DNA from 4 places in the Enterobacter sp. genome. Region 3 is predicted to be linked to each of the others. Evidence: predicted binding sites of a transcription regulator. Region 3 holds the regulator's gene; each other region holds the start of a gene.

Region 1 (4,205 bases), on a different contig from region 3:
AAACGAAAGACTATTTATTAAGGAGCTCGTATGAGCAGCACCGATTCATCCGCGGAAAAGCGCATCACCGGCACCAGTGAAAGGCGAGAGCAGATCATTCAGCGGTTGCGGGCGCAGGGAAGCGTGCAGGTTAACGATCTGTCTCATCTGTACGGCGTATCGACGGTGACGATCCGCAACGACCTGGCGTTCCTGGAGAAGCAGGGCATTGCCGTTCGCGCTTACGGTGGGGCATTGATTTGCGAAGGCAACATGCCGGGCGCTGAGCCTTCCGTGGAGGACAAAAGCTCGCTGAATACGGCGGTGAAGCGCAGTATCGCCCAGGCCGCTGCCGCGCTGGTCAAACCCGGGCACCGTATTATTCTGGACTCCGGCACCACAACGTTTGAAATCGCCCGCATGCTGCGCCAGCACACGGACGTCATTGCGATGACCAACGGGATGAACGTGGCGAATGCGTTGCTGGAAGCGGAAGGGGTGGAACTGCTGATGACCGGCGGGCATCTGCGCCGTCAGTCGCAATCCTTCTACGGTGACCAGGCCGAGCAGTCGCTACAGAATTACCATTTTGACCTGCTGTTCCTGGGCGTTGACGCCATCGATCTCGACCGCGGCGTGAGCACGCACAACGAGGATGAAGCCCGTCTGAACCGCAAAATGTGCGAGGTGGCGGAGCGTATTATCGTTGTCACTGACTCCAGCAAATTTAACCGCTCAAGCCTGCATAAAATCATTGATACGCAAAGGATTGATATGATTATTGTCGATGAAGGCATTCCGGCGGAGAGCCTGGACGGGTTGCGGAAAAGCGGGATTGATGTGGTGCTGGTTTAAGGTTTTTTACCCTCTCCCCTGGGGGGAGAGGGCAGGGTGAGGAGCCATCACGTCACCGGTGCCGGGTTGAACACCGCCAGCTGGTTATGTAATCCCCATTGATCGGAGAAGGTTTTCTTCCGCCCGCTGGCGACATCCAGAATGAAGTGGAACAGCTTCCAGCCCACGTCCTCAATACTCTCTTCTCCGGTCGCGATAGTACCCGCGTTGATGTCCATTAAGTCATACCAGCGGTTTGCCAGCTCGGTGCGGGTCGCCATCTTGATCACCGGTACCGCCATCAGGCCGTACGGCGTGCCGCGCCCGGTGGTAAAGACCTGCACCGTAATGCCGGACGCGACCTGTTGCGTGCCGCAAACGAAATCGCTGGCCGGCGTTGCCGCGTAAATCAGGCCGCGTTTCGTCGGGCGCTGGCCCGGAGAGAGCACTTCCACAATCGCGCTCTGCCCGGATTTGGCAATCGAACCAAGGGCTTTTTCCACCACGTTTGCCAGGCCGCCTTTCTTGTTGCCTGGAGACGGGTTGGCGCTGCGGTCGGTTTTGCCCATCTCGAGATAGCTATCGTACCAGGCCATCTCCTCAAGCAGACGCTTGCCGACCTCTTCATTAACGGCGCGCGGCGTCAGCAGATGGATGGCGTCACGCACTTCGGTCACCTCGGAGAACATCACCGTTGCGCCGCAGCGAACAAGCAGATCGGACGCAAAGCCCACCGCCGGGTTGGCCGTCACGCCGGAGAAGGCATCGCTGCCGCCGCACTGGGTTCCGACCACCAGCTCCGACGCCGGACACGTTTCGCGCTGGCGGCGGTTGAGCTTGTCCAGATGGCGTTCAGCCACCTGCAGGATATCGTCGACCATTGAGCGGAAACCCACGTGGCGCTCGTCCTGCAGGCGCACGATGCTGGCCTCGTCTGCCGGAATGGCTTTGACATCTTCGGTACCTTGCAGCAGGCGCTCTGGCTGCAATTTTTCACACCCCAGACCGATGACCATCACCTCGCCGCCAAAGTTCGGGTTCAGGGCGATATTGTGGATGGTACGGATAGGCACCACGGCAGCGGGAGCGTTAATCGCCACGCCGCAGCCGTAGAGGTGGTTCAGGCCAACCACGCCGTCGACGTTCGGGTATTTCGGCATCAGATCGCGTTCGATGATTTTCACCACGTAATCCACTACGCCCGCCACGCAGTGTACGCTGGTGGTAATGCCGAGCAGATTCTTTGTGCCGACGCTGCCGTCCGCGTTGCGGTAGCCTTCGAAGGTATAGCCCTCCAGCGGAGGAAGCGGTTCCGGCACGCGGGTTGCCAGCGGAAGCGTATTCAGCGGCGGTGCTTCCGGAAGCGCCACCAGCGACTCCTCAACCCAGCTCCCCTGTGGTATAAAGCGAACGGCATAGCCGATGACTTCACCGTAACGTACGATTTCGCTATTAGCAGGGATATCCACCAGGGCGACCTTATGTCCCTGCGGAATATGCTCAATCAGTTCCAGCCCGTCCGGAAAGCGGGTGCCCGCTTTTAAGCCATTATCGTTTACAATAATCGCCACATTATCGGTGTCGTGGACTTTTATATAAAACGCCGTCGGCGATGACTGTCGAATTTCAATGTCGGCCATTGTTCAGTATTCTCCAGCAAAATTCTGATAATAAGTTCAGCCGTTTTTCTGATGGTAGAAATAAATACGCGGCTTTCAGAGATAAAGCATGTCAGCAGATTCAATATCAAAATGTGATCCCGATCGCTCGCGAGCCCGTAATCCTTGATTCTGTGCATTAGCGCCCAGTGCTTTGTGCATATGCAAAAATTTTTATCAAAATATACCGTAATACCTGAGCATTAAAACAATGTGCGGTCGTGGATTGCATCTTATACTGAATGACGATTTTATTACGCCAGAATATGTCCGAATAATAAATATCATGATGGCGCGGTGTCTGAATAAATAAAATGATGCTGAAAAAGGCTGCGGAATTAAAAAGGTAAATACGATGAATAACGCTATCTTCCCGAATAAATTTAAAGCGGCCCTCGCGGCACACCAGATTCAGATTGGCTGCTGGTCCGCGCTGGCAAACCCTATCAGCACCGAAGTGCTGGGCCTGGCCGGTTTCGACTGGCTGGTGCTGGACGGCGAACATGCGCCAAACGATATCAGCACGTTTATTCCGCAGCTGATGGCGCTGAAAGGCAGCAACAGTGCCCCGGTGGTGCGTGTCCCCACCAACGAACCGGTGATTATTAAGCGTCTGCTGGATATCGGCTTCTACAACTTCCTGATCCCGTTTGTGGAGACGGAAGAGCAAGCGGCGCTGGCCGTGGCGTCAACGCGCTATCCTCCCGAAGGGATCCGCGGCGTTTCCGTTTCGCATCGCGCCAATATGTTTGGCACCGTGCCGGACTACTTCGCGCAGTCCAATAACAACATCACCATTCTGGTTCAGATCGAGAGCCAGCAGGGCGTTGATAACGTTGACGCGATTGCAGCCACAAACGGCGTGGACGGTATCTTCGTCGGCCCAAGCGATCTGGCGGCCGCCTTTGGCCATCTGGGTAACGCCAGCCACCCTGACGTGCAGCGCGCGATCCAGCACATCTTTGCCCGCGCTAAAGCTCACGGCAAACCGTGCGGCATTCTGGCGCCTGTTGAGGCTGACGCCCGTCGCTATCTGGAGTGGGGAGCCACGTTTGTTGCCGTCGGTAGCGACCTCGGCGTATTCCGCTCGGCCACGCAGAAATTAGCCGACGCTTTTAAAAAATAACCATCATTGAGGAAACAGATTATGACGCTGAAAGTGGGTTTTATTGGCCTGGGCATCATGGGTAAACCAATGAGTAAGAACCTCATCAAAGCGGGTTACTCACTGGTGGTATCCGATCACAATCCGCAGGCCGTGGCAGAGGTGATAGCGGCTGGCGCTGAAACGGCCACCACCGCTAAAGCCATTGCCGAGCAGTGCGATGTCATCATCACCATGCTGCCTAACTCCCCGCATGTCAAAGAGGTTGCGCTGGGTGAAAACGGCATTATCGAGGGCGCGAAGCCTGGCCTGGTGCTGATCGATATGAGCTCTATCGCACCGCTTGCAAGCCGTGAAATCAGCGAGGCGCTAAAGGCAAAGGGCGTCGATATGCTGGATGCGCCGGTCAGCGGCGGTGAGCCGAAAGCGATCGACGGCACGCTGTCGGTGATGGTCGGCGGTGATAAAGCCGTTTTCGATAGATACTACGACCTGATGAAAGCGATGGCGGGCTCCGTGGTGCACACCGGAGAGATTGGGGCGGGTAACGTGACCAAGCTGGCAAACCAGGTGATTGTGGCACTCAACATTGCCGCCATGTCTGAAGCGCTGACGCTGGCAACCAAAGC
Region 2 (4,205 bases), on a different contig from region 3:
AAGCGCATCTGCTGTTCATGGCTAATCACGCGAGGCTGACGTTCCAGAATACGGGTATTACGTGCGGCTTCTTCACCCAGCCACGTGGTGTTCGTTCTCGACCCTGCTTCGCGGTATTTCTCCAGATCCGATAGCCGTACCATATACCCGGTTACGCGCACCAGATCGTTACCCGCTACGTTGGCGGTAAACTCACGCATACCCGCCCTGAACGCGCCCAGGCACAGCTGAACCACCGCCTGCGGGTTGCGTTTTACTGTTTCATCCAGCGTCAGAATATCGCTTATCCCGGAAGAGTAGTGCTTGTGATGGGGAGCCACCGCCAGCAGGTGGCTGATGGGATCCGGCTCGTCGCCGTAGGGCAGGCGCGCGCCTGGCGTGGTACCCGAATCGGAGCTGATCCCCGACTGGGCATGAAGCATCGCGCGCTGCTTCCAGGCGTGCTTCACCGGCGTGTTTTCGACAAACGCCGCAAGCTGTTCGCTGATGCGATAGCCCAGCGCGTTGGCCTGTTCATCCTTTCCGTAGCGTCCCGCTATTCCTGCTTTCTCACAGAGCGCGTTTACCGCTTCCGCTAGGCCGTACATGCCAAACATCGGCACAAACCGATCGGCATCAATCAGCCCCTCTTTCACCAGGAAGCTATTCTCAAAGAAGCCAGATTGCTCGTACAGGAAACCGCAGCGTGCATCGATGATGGCCATTTGCTGCTGGCAGTAGTGCGGGAGCGTGCGGGTGAAGAAGTCTTCAATGGATGTGCTACGTTCAGCAATGGCTTTGAGGTTAAGGCGCACCAGGGTGCTGCCACCGCCTTCAAGCGGAAGGGAGTTGTAACAGCTCACCACGCCGTAACGGCCTTTTGTGAAAATTTTATCATTCACCGGGCCATAAGAAATATGAGGTTTGCTGCATTCACATATGTTTTTCGCCACCTCAAGCAGCAAATCATCCGGGGTGATATCCGGATCGTAGATAAAGGTCAGGTTTGGCGCTACCTGCTTCAGCTCTGCATCGGCCCGCAAAATGGCACGGGTGATGGGGCCGTCAGCAGGCCCGATGTTTGCGTGCATAAACGCATCGGGCAGCGTACGGTCGAGATAGCGCCAGAAACGTTTTATTCGGCTATCGATCTCTTCTTGTGTTAGAATTATAACATAAGGTTGCAGCAACGCATCAAGCTGACCGAGATAGACCGGCATCGATGTGACGGACGGAACATGATGGTAGAGGATGGTTAACAGCGAGAGGGCATCGTCGAGATCTTTTGCCCCTTCCAGCTCAAGCCATTCTGAACCATTAGCCAGAAATTTTGCGTAATCCGGCAGAACGTAACGGGGTTTGTAAGGCGCATGGCCTTCGAACATGTCGCAGATAAACCCCTCGTCCAGCGCGGCGCGCGCAGCTTCAGGGAGTGCCGGATACGGCAGGTTGTTTTCCGCTTCCAGCGCCAGAAAATGACGTTTTTGTCCCGGGGTTAACACCGGGCTTGTCACAATCTGCTGGCAACGTTGCTGCAGGGCGTCGGGGCTGGAGTGGGGCATATTCGCTTCCTTGAATGTTCTGCGGATGATGAACGGATTGTAGAAAGCCTGCCTGTTGGCGCTTTTGATCCCACAGGGGGTATTGCTGCTTTAGTCGGCAATCTCCCTACTAAAGTTTGAAGAAGATCTCATTACAGTAATGCAAATTTGTATGCAGTTTTCATTAACTGTGATGAATGTCGAAGTGTGGATGCGGGTGAATGTTAGAATACTCACAGACCCGCAAGGTAAAATTTATACGGCACTGCCGTTGGAGAAAGTTATGACCGATTTAACTGCAAGCAGCCTGCGCGCGTTGAAACTGATGGACCTGACCACCCTGAACGATGACGACACTAATGAGAAAGTCATCGCCCTGTGCCATCAGGCGAAAACGCCAGTGGGTAATACCGCAGCCGTTTGTATTTACCCGCGCTTTATCCCGATTGCCCGTAAGACGCTGAAAGAGCAGGGCACCCCGGACGTGCGCATTGCAACCGTAACTAACTTCCCGCACGGCAACGACGATATCGACATTGCGCTGGCAGAAACCCGCGCGGCAATTGCCTACGGCGCAGACGAAGTTGACGTGGTGTTCCCGTACCGCACGCTGATCGCCGGTAACGAGCAGGTCGGTTTTGACCTGGTGAAAGCCTGTAAAGACGCGTGTGCGGCGGCAAACGTGCTGCTGAAAGTGATCATCGAAACCGGCGAGCTGAAAGAAGAAGCGCTGATTCGTAAGGCGTCTGAAATCTCCATCAAAGCCGGTGCGGATTTCATTAAAACCTCTACCGGTAAAGTACCGGTGAATGCGACCCCGGAAAGCGCGCGCATCATGATGGAAGTGATCCGCGACATGGGCGTGTCCAAAACCGTTGGTTTCAAACCTGCGGGCGGCGTGCGTACCGCGGAAGACGCGCAGCAGTTCCTGGCGATTGCCGACGAGCTGTTTGGCGCCGACTGGGCCGATTCCCGTCACTACCGCTTCGGCGCCTCCAGCCTGCTGGCCAGCCTGCTGAAAGCGCTGGGTCACGGCGACGGTAAGAGCGCAAGCAGCTACTGATTGCCATACAACGCCGGATGACGCTTCGCTTATCCGGCCTACAGGATCGTAGGGCGGGTAAGCGTAACGCCACCCGCCACAACTCCCCCGATTCCGCATGGAGGTTACCGTGTTTCTCGCACAAGAAATTATTCGTAAAAAACGTGATGGTCATGCATTAAGCGACGAAGAGATCCGCTTCTTCATCAACGGCATTCGTGATAACACCGTCTCAGAAGGGCAGATTGCGGCTCTGGCGATGACCATTTTCTTCCACGATATGTCGATGCCTGAGCGCGTGTCGCTGACCATGGCGATGCGAGATTCAGGAACCGTTCTGGACTGGAAAAGCCTCAACCTTAATGGCCCGATTGTGGATAAACACTCCACCGGCGGCGTGGGCGACGTGACCTCCCTGATGCTCGGCCCTATGGTGGCAGCCTGTGGCGGTTACATCCCGATGATCTCCGGACGCGGCCTGGGCCACACCGGCGGTACGCTCGACAAACTGGAAGCCATTCCGGGCTTCGATATCTTCCCGGACGACAACCGCTTCCGCGACATTATTAAAGACGTTGGTGTGGCGATTATCGGCCAGACCAGCTCTCTTGCTCCGGCAGACAAGCGTTTCTACGCGACCCGCGACATCACCGCGACCGTTGACTCCATCCCGCTGATCACCGCCTCTATCCTGGCGAAGAAGCTGGCGGAAGGGCTGGATGCGCTGGTGATGGACGTGAAGGTGGGCAGCGGCGCCTTTATGCCAACCTATGAACTCTCTGCGCAGCTTGCCGAAGCGATCGTTGGCGTCTCCAACGGCGCGGGCGTGCGCACCACCGCACTGCTCACCGACATGAACCAGGTGCTGGCGTCCAGCGCCGGTAACGCAGTCGAAGTGCGTGAAGCGGTGCAGTTCCTGACCGGTGAATACCGCAACCCGCGTCTGTTTGACGTGACCATGGCGCTGTGCGTTGAGATGTTAATCTCCGGCAAGCTGGCCAAAGACGATGCGGAAGCGCGCGCGAAACTGCAGGCGGTGCTGGATAACGGCAAAGCGGCGGAGATCTTCGGCCGCATGGTCGCGGCGCAAAAAGGCCCGACAGACTTCGTCGAAAACTACGCGAAGTACCTGCCAACCGCGACGCTCAGCAAAGCGGTGTATGCCGATAGCGAAGGGTTTGTCTCCGCCATGGACACCCGTGCCCTCGGCATGGCGGTGGTCTCAATGGGCGGCGGCCGTCGTCAGGCCTCAGACACCATTGATTACAGCGTCGGCTTTACCGATATGGCCCGTCTGGGCGACAGCGTTGACGGCCAACGTCCGCTGGCGGTGATCCACGCCAAAGACGAAGCCAGCTGGCAGGAAGCGGCGAAAGCGGTGAAGGCGGCCATCACGCTTGACGATAAAGCACCGGAAACCACACCGACTGTCTATCGCCGTATCACCGAATAGCGGTATACTGATCTGATCGATAATTTTTAAGCACTACGTACGGAGAACAATTATGAAACGTGCATTTATTATGGTGCTGGACTCATTCGGCATCGGCGCAACCGAAGATGCAGAACGTTTTGGTGACGTGGGTTCCGATACCATGGGTCACATCGCGGAAGCCTGTGCGAAAGGCGAAGCGGACAACGGT
Region 3 (4,205 bases):
GTCAGCATCGTGTGCTCGCGCGCCAGCGTGGTCATGGCGTTAATGTGCTCGACGATAAACTGGCTGTGCGTCACCCAGAGCTTCATATCGGCAAGATAGTGCGAGTTAAAGCCTGGCTCCTGCATCGCCTGGTTGAGCGAGTTGAAAAGGGCGTTGTGCGCCTGGTTGACCTTCATGCGCTGATACGCCAGCGGGGACGGCTGCGGGTCGTCGCTCAGGATCAGGCGAATGGCCTGCTGGTCGGCCTCCAGCGCGTCGTGGGCGTTCTGTCTCAGCAGCCCGCTCTGCCATTGCGGCCAGAGCCAGACCATGCCGCCAAAGGCAATCAGGCAGCCGATCAGAGTATCAATCAGCCTGGCGACAATAAACTGTTCGCCATTGAGCGTAAGCAGCTGCAGGGTATATACCGCCGTCACCGTAAAGCCCACCATCGCCCAGCCGTAGTTTTTGCGGATAATTAGATAGCTCACCAGCGTGATCGCCAGCATCCCTGCAAGGGTATAGCCTTCCGGCACGTGGAAGTGCAGCGTCACGCCCGCAATGATCAGTCCGGCCATGGTGCCGCCCGCCCGGTGCAGAATACGCACCCGCGTGGCACCGTAGCCGTTCTGGGTGACAAACAGCACGGTCATTAAGATCCAGTAGGGCTTCGGCAGATGCAGCGCCATGCCCATCAGGCTGGCGGTACTGAGCATCACGCTAATCCTTGCGGCGTTGCGCAGGGCGGAAGATTTAAAAGAAAGATAGCTTTTGAGCGCGGGCAATAACGGCAGCCGTTTTTGCTTATCCGCCATCAGGTCTCGTGGATAAAGCGGACGCTGGGTGCGCAACACCCGGGCGATGCGGCTGAAGTGCCAGGCGGCAAACTGTCCGACCGGGTTATCCGGATGCTGGCGGGCGATTTTCTCCAGCGCGCCGAGCTGTTTATCCATGTTAAAGCGCGTGGGGTAGCGGTGATAGAGAATATCATCGGCCAGCACCCGCAGGCGTGCGGAGACGGACTGCGCGTTCCAGCGGATCACCGCTTCGGCGTGGCTGCGCTCGACCAGCTTTTGCACCTCCTGCGGATGATGAAGGCTAACGGAGATATGTTCCTGCAGATCGAGCCCGACCTGGAAGGTGCGCAGCAGCCGTTTGTATTCGTGATTCTTGTTGGCGGTGAGCATGTGTAGCTGCTGATAGCACTGGCTTATGAGATCCACCACCTTCTGCTGGCGCGTCAGCAGCGGCGGTAAGGATTTTTCCGGATCGGTATGCTGAGTGAGCAGGGTGTATTTGGCCTCGCAGTAATCCGCAAGCTGCACATAGAGCAGGCTCAGGGATTCGCGCAGCGGCTGTTCCCGCCACAGCCAGAACCAAAACCAGTTAAACAGCCCGTACCACAGCGTCCCCAGAGCGTAGATCAGCAGCGGCTCCCACACCGGCATATTCCCGGCGAGACTCAGCGTGAAGATGGCCGCAATCAGCGACGCGGGAAGCAGGCGAGCGTGCAGCGAACTGATTTCCGCCGTGACGCCGAGGGTCATCGCCAGCACGGTCAGGATCAGCGGCAGCGGGATATCACGAGCCAGTAAAAGCTGTACGGCGAGGCTACAGCCCGCAAACAGGCAGCCGCCAACGATCAGGCGTTTGAAAAAGCGCTTATGCGGCGTGTCCAGACCGGCGATGTTGCAGCAGGCGGGCACGAGGGAAAACAGCAGGCCCTGCTGAAGATGTCCGAGGATCAGACCTATGGCCACAGGAAGACACAACACCAGCGTTTGTCGCAGTGCGTAGTTAACTTCCGGGTGATAGATCAGCCTGCGCCACATGGGGAATAGAGACAAAAACGGCGTGACACCTGGCGATGGCACGCCGTTTAAGCGGAATTAACGCGTTCCGTAGACCACGATGGTTTTACCGTGGGCGGAGATCAGGTTTTGATCTTCCAGCATTTTCAGGATACGGCCCACTGTTTCACGGGAGCAACCGACGATCTGACCAATTTCCTGACGGGTAATTTTAATTTGCATGCCGTCCGGGTGGGTCATGGCGTCTGGCTGTTTCGCCAGGTTCAGCAGGGTCTGCGCGATACGGCCGGTAACGTCCAGGAAGGCGAGGTTACCCACTTTCTCTGAGGTGACCTGCAGACGGCGCGCCATCTGGGAAGAAAGACGCATCAGGATGTCAGGGTTAACCTGAATCAGCTGACGGAACTTCTTGTAAGAAATTTCAGCCACTTCACATGCTGTCTTTGCTCGAACCCAGGCGCTACGTTCCTGGCCCTCTTCAAACAGGCCCAGTTCACCGATGAAATCGCCCTGGTTCAGATAAGAAAGGATCATCTCTTTCCCTTCTTCATCTTTGATCAGCACTGCCACCGAGCCTTTAACGATGTAATACAACGTTTCCGCTTTTTCACCCTGGTGAATCAGCGTGCTCTTAGATGGGTACTTATGAATGTGGCAATGAGACAAGAACCATTCGAGAGTCGGGTCTGTTTGCGGTTTGCCAAGCACCATGCGCTGTTATCCTCTGTTATAAGCTGTCACCAGAGTCATCAGATGCATCCGGACTCTGGGGTTGCAATCGAATTCTTACCCATACCCTGGGAAGTCGGCTACCGTAACGTTTCGCAGCCAGTAAAGTTTGATGTCCTCTGCATACATGTGTAACGTCAATGTATTACTGTAGCATCCAGAGTGTTTTAGCATAGCTTTCGCCGCGTGTCTCCTGGTGTCTCGCTTCAGCATGATGCAGGTCGCCTTCCATTGCGAGAAATGTAACGCACGCGTAATCTGTCACCAAAAATGCAACGTTGGAGTTTAAGAATATGCAAGCGCGCGTGAAATGGGTTGAAGGTTTAACGTTCCTGGGCGAGTCCGCGTCAGGGCACCAGATTTTAATGGACGGTAACTCCGGCGATAAAGCGCCAAGCCCAATGGAAATGGTGCTGATGGCGGCAGGCGGATGCAGCGCCATTGACGTGGTGTCGATTCTGCAAAAAGGTCGTCATGACGTGACGGATTGTGAGGTTAAACTCACCTCAGAACGTCGTGAAGAGGCGCCACGTCTGTTCACTCATATTAACCTGCACTTTGTGGTCACGGGTAAAGAACTGAAAGATGCGGCGGTTTCACGTGCGGTGGACCTGTCTGCGGAGAAGTACTGCTCTGTAGCGTTAATGCTGGAGAAAGCGGTAAAAATCACGCATTCGTATGAAGTGATCGAGGCTTGATTGATGGGGCATCGTGCGTGTTGATGCCCTCACCCTAACCCTCTCCCACAGGGAGAGGGAACATGCTCACGCAATCTGTTTCCCTTCCATCAGTCGCTCCACCAGCGGCGTCATGATGAGCTCCATCGCCAGCCCCATTTTTCCGCCCGGTACGACCAGTGTATTCATGTGCGAAATAAACGAGCCCTGCAGCATGGCCAGTAGCCAGGGGTAATCAATGCCTTCGAGATTGCGGAAATGAATCACCACAAAGCTCTCATCCAGGGATGGGATACTTTTGGCGGCAAACGGGTTGGAGGTATCCACCGTCGGCACGCGCTGGAAGTTGATATGGGTGCGGGAGAACTGCGGCGTCAGGAAGTTGATGTAATCTTCCATGGAGCGTACCACCGAGTCCATTACCGCCTCTCGCGAATGGCCACGTTCGCTCATGTCGCGCGTCAGCTTCTGGATCCACTCCAGGTTCACGATAGGGACCACACCGACCAGCAGGTCCACGTGGCGCGCCACGTCGTGTTGCGGGGTGACCACGCCGCCGTGTAATCCTTCGTAAAACAGGACGTCAGTGGGTTCCGGCAGCGGTTGCCATGGGGTAAAAGTTCCCGGCACCTGATTCCAGGGAACGGCTTCATCATAGGTATGCAGATACTTGCGGGACTGCCCTTTGCCGCTCTGACCGTACTCGATAAAGGTTTGTTCCAGCAGGCCGAAGTCGTTGGCCTCCGGGCCGAAGTAGCTGATGTGTTTACCCAGATCGCGCGCCTTACGGATGGCCATGTCCATTTCCGGACGCGTGTAGCGGTGAAAGCTGTCGCCCTCGACCTCCGCCGCACGGAGATTCAGCTGGGCGAAAATCTTGCGAAATGCGAGGCTTGTGGTGGTGGTTCCCGCACCACTCGATCCCGTAACGGCAATAACCGGATGTCTGGCAGACATAGCAACTCCCTGACTGAAAAGGGTGGAAGATCAGCCGTGAAACGCGTTGCGG
Region 4 (4,205 bases), on a different contig from region 3:
CAAAGCGAATCGCTTCTTCTTTGGTGGCCGCGGTACGACCGAGGAAAATATTCTCCGCACCCAGCTTAAACAGATGAGCATTGCTCTCGTCAAAGCTGTCCTGCAGGCTGGAGCGCACTTTCACTTCGTTTTCTTCGTGACGCTGCGCGGCCACCAGACGTTCGGTCAGGCTGGTGTACAGGCCGCTGTCGAGGAAGTTGGTCAGCGAAATGTGCTGTGCCTGCGGCACCTGGCGCATGGCGCGTTCGGTCAGATCGCGGTGCGTGATGACCAGGTCAACATCCGGCGGCAGGCTGTTAATGGCGCTGTTGGTCACGGAGATGTTGGTCAGGCCCGCATCCTGCACTTTCTTACGCAGCACGCCTGCTCCCATCGCGCTGGAACCCATACCGGCATCACAGGCAACGATGATTTTACGCACGTGGCTCAGGTCGTTAGAGACATCACCTGCTGCCAGTGGGGTCGCGCCTTTGGATTCGGCTTTCATGTCGTGCATACGACGGGTCGCCGCTTCGATGTCATCATCTTCTTTCACCTTGCTGGTTTTCAGCAGGATAGAAGAGACCACGAAGGAGACGGCCATTGCCGCAAAAATAGCCGCGAGGTTCGCGAAGTAAGCGCCTTTTGGCGTCATCGCCAGTACCGCCAGGATAGAACCCGGAGAGGCCGGAGAAACCAGACCGCCGCCCAGCACGCTCAGGGTGAACACGCCGGTCATACCGCCGAGGATAACGGCCAGGATCAGACGCGGGTTCATCAGCACGTACGGGAAGTAAATTTCGTGGATACCGCCCAGGAAGTGAATTATCGCCGCGCCGCCAGCAGACTGTTTAGCGCTGCCACGGCCGAAGAAGATGTACGCCAGCAGAACGCCCATACCTGGACCCGGGTTAGCTTCAATCAGGAAGAAGATAGACTTGCCGAGATCGTGAGACTGCTGGATACCCAGCGGCGAGAAGATGCCGTGGTTGATGGCGTTGTTAAGGAACAGGATTTTCGCCGGTTCAACGAAGATAGACGCCAGCGGCAGCATCTCGTGCGCCACCATGAAGTTAACGCCTGCCGCCAGAATTTTAGACAGCACTTCAACCGCAGGGCCAATGCCGAGGAACGCCAGAATGGCGAGGATCATCCCGATGATGCCCGCAGAGAAGTTATTCACCAGCATTTCGAAGCCGGATTTGATCTTACCATCAACCCAGACGTCGAATTTCTTAATCGCCCAGCCGCCCAGAGGACCGGCAATCATCGCACCGAGGAACATCGGCATATCTGCACCGACGATAACGCCCATGGTTGTGATGGCACCCACTACGCCACCACGGTCACCGCCCACCAGACGACCCCCGGTGAAACCGATGAGCAGCGGCAGGAGATAGGTAATCATTGGGCCAACAAGTTTCGCCAGCGTCTCGTTAGGCAACCACCCTGTCGGAATGAACAATGCGGTGATGATACCCCACGCGATAAACGCGCCGATATTTGGCATCACCATGTTGCTGAGGAAACGACCAAAGCTTTGAACTTTGATCTTGAAATCGGATGACATAAAACACCCCTTCTTCTGTTTACGCTAAGGCTTATGGCCCGAGGTTTATTGTTAATGAGGCGGCAGAGGTAGCCGGGCCCTGTTCTGATGCTGTGAAATCTGGCACTGAATCGTTCAACTGTCCAGACAGTGAAAATTTATGTGATTCATGTCACGTAAATGTAGGGGGTGAGGATATCTATGAGGTGATCTGAATCACAAAAACGATGGGCAAAAAAAATACGATGGCGAGAAAAAAAGCAAAACACACCCTTTTGTGTGATTGTTGTCACGTTTTGTTATGGCGTGTTTGTTTCTGGATTGTGACTGATTTCACAAAATATTTTTATGCAGATTTCTCCGCCTGTGATCGACGGCAAACTCTGCATAGCGATTCAGCGCCAGGATGATATGGCACGACACGATAAGCTAAAAAACCACTTTTTATGTGTGGTATGGCGAAAAGTTAAAAGGTGGATTACGCTCATATTGTAAGGTTAAGTCTATTATTATTCAGGATATATTTTGACACGCTTATAAACTTGCATGGAGATATTATAAAAACCCATACTCCCCGGCTCGGAAATAATAAGCACAACCCCGTGTTTATAAAAAATTAATTAGGTTGCGTACCGTTTTATTAATTTAATGAGTTGACGTTGTTTAAGTGAGGAGAATATGTTTCTCAACTATTTTGCGCTGGGCGTATTGATTTTTGTATTTCTGGTTCTCTTTTATGGAATCATCGCTATCCATGACATCCCTTATAATATGGCCAAAAAGCGTAACCACCCGCATGCCGATGCCATTCATACGGCAGGCTGGATTAGCCTGTTTACGCTTCATGCCATCTGGCCATTCCTGTGGATTTGGGCCACGCTGTACCGTGAAGATCGCGGCTGGGGTATGCAAAACCACATCACAAAGCCTGATGAGGTTCCGGGCATGGATGCGCTGGCCAAACGCGTGGCCGAATTAGAACAAAAGCTGGCCGCGGTAAAGCCTGCTGCTGATAAGAACACGCTGGAGCGCTAATCATGGATCTGTTGATTATTTTGACCTACGTGGCATTTGCCTGGGCCATCTTTAAAATATTCCGAATTCCGGTCAACCAGTGGACGCTTGCCACCGCAACATTAGGCGGCGTATTTATTGTTGCCGGACTTATTCTGTTAATGAACTATAACCACCCGTATACCTTTACGGCGCAAAAAGCGGTTATTTCTATTCCGATTACGCCGCAGGTTACCGGGGTGGTCAGCGAAGTGACAGATAAAAATAACCAGCTAATTAAAAAAGGCGAAGTGTTATTTAAACTTGATCCGGGCCGCTATCAGGCGCGCGTCGACAGACTCCAGGCCGACCTGGTAACCGCGACGCACAATATCGACAATCTGAAAGCGCAGCTGTCGGAAGCGGTTGCCAATACCACGCGCGTCTCCGCTGAGCGCGATCGCCTCTATAAAGATTATCAGCGCTACCTGAAAGGCAGCCAGGCGAAGGTCAATCCGTTCTCTGAAAGCGATATTGATAACGCGCGGCAAAACTATCTGGCGCAGGACGCCATGGTGAAAGGCTCCGTGGCTGAACAGGTGCAGATCCAAAGCCAGTTAGACAGCATGGTGAACGGCGAGCAGTCGCAGATTGCTTCGTTACGCGCCCAGCTTGCCGAAGCCAAATACAACCTGGATCAGACCGTGGTGCGTGCGCCGAGTGATGGTTACATCACCCAGGTGCTGATACGTCCGGGGACCTATGCCGCCGCGCTGCCGCTGCGTCCGGTGATGGTCTTTATCCCTGAACAGAAGCGTCAGATTGTGGCCCAGTTCCGCCAGAACTCGCTGCTGCGTCTGAAGCCGGGCGATGAAGCGGAAGTGGTGTTTAACGCGCTGCTGGGCCAGGTGTTCTCCGGGAAGCTCACCGCAATTCTGCCTGTGGTACCGGGAGGAACCTATCAGGCGCAGGGCGCGCTGCAGTCTCTGACGGTCACACCAGGTACGGATGGCGTGCAGGCCATCATAGAACTGAGCCCTGACGCTGAAGTCGATGCCCTGCCGGACGGTATCTATGCCCAGGTGGCGGTCTATTCGGACCATTTCGCCCACGTCTCGGTGATGCGTAAAGTACTGCTGCGCATGACCAGCTGGATGCACTACCTCTATCTCGATCACTAATCCTTCCAGGGCAGGAATGCGACATGCAGACCTGCCCTTTTTTCATCGCTTGATCCATACTGACTTTTTTCCGGCATCAAGGATCAGGCAATGAAACTCATCGGCAGCTATACCAGTCCCTTCGTGCGAAAAATCTCGATTCTCCTGCTGGAGAAGGGGATTGAATTTGAATTCGTGAATGAACAGCCCTACAACGCGGAAAACGGCGTCGCGCAGTACAACCCGCTGGGGAAAGTCCCGGCGCTGGTAACAGATGAGGGAGAATACTGGTTCGATTCCCCGATTATTGCGGAGTATATCGAGCTGCTGGGCGTTGCCCCGGCAATGCTGCCGGCTAACCCAAAAGCGGCGCTGGCGGTGAAGCAAATTGAAGCCCTGGCCGACGGTATTATGGATGCGGCATTAACCTCCGTACGGGAACAGGCAAGGCCCGCTGCCCAGCAGTCGGAAACGGAACTGTTACGCCAGCGGGAAAAAATCAGCCGCAGCCTGGACAGGTGTGA

Evidence for each region. The regulator CRP, encoded in region 3, controls carbon source genes, mostly activating them, when cyclic AMP is high. The targets are predictions, from matches to a motif close to ATGTGANNNNNNTCACAT.
Region 1: a site for CRP is predicted at 2,565-2,582, ahead of garD (galactarate dehydratase). Genes of this name have one in related genera too.
Region 2: a site for CRP is predicted at 1,656-1,673, ahead of deoC (deoxyribose-phosphate aldolase). Genes of this name have one in related genera too.
Region 4: a site for CRP is predicted at 1,689-1,706, ahead of ACWYRJ_RS05950 (PTS mannitol transporter subunit IICBA). Genes of this name have one in related genera too.

The regions. Positions count from the first base shown of each region.
Region 1 covers NZ_CDRQYH010000026.1:45,965-50,169, forward strand. The annotation lists gene ACWYRJ_RS10405 (DeoR family transcriptional regulator) at 31-834, shown strand; gene garD (galactarate dehydratase) at 882-2,453, opposite strand; gene garL (2-dehydro-3-deoxyglucarate aldolase) at 2,827-3,597, shown strand; gene garR (2-hydroxy-3-oxopropionate reductase) at 3,619-4,205, shown strand, end outside.
Region 2 covers NZ_CDRQYH010000027.1:13,819-18,023, forward strand. The annotation lists gene ACWYRJ_RS10510 (YjjW family glycine radical enzyme activase) at 1-19, opposite strand, end outside; gene ACWYRJ_RS10515 (YjjI family glycine radical enzyme) at 1-1,541, opposite strand, end outside; gene deoC (deoxyribose-phosphate aldolase) at 1,804-2,583, shown strand; gene deoA (thymidine phosphorylase) at 2,693-4,015, shown strand; gene deoB (phosphopentomutase) at 4,068-4,205, shown strand, end outside.
Region 3 covers NZ_CDRQYH010000005.1:94,684-98,888, forward strand. The annotation lists gene ACWYRJ_RS03235 (YccS/YhfK family putative transporter) at 1-1,811, opposite strand, end outside; gene crp (cAMP-activated global transcriptional regulator CRP) at 1,869-2,501, opposite strand; gene ACWYRJ_RS03245 (OsmC family protein) at 2,813-3,217, shown strand; gene ACWYRJ_RS03250 (phosphoribulokinase) at 3,284-4,153, opposite strand; gene ACWYRJ_RS03255 (YheU family protein) at 4,184-4,205, opposite strand, start outside.
Region 4 covers NZ_CDRQYH010000012.1:12,923-17,127, reverse strand. The annotation lists gene ACWYRJ_RS05950 (PTS mannitol transporter subunit IICBA) at 1-1,549, opposite strand, end outside; gene ACWYRJ_RS05945 (DUF3302 domain-containing protein) at 2,207-2,563, shown strand; gene ACWYRJ_RS05940 (HlyD family secretion protein) at 2,566-3,702, shown strand; gene ACWYRJ_RS05935 (glutathione S-transferase) at 3,793-4,205, shown strand, end outside.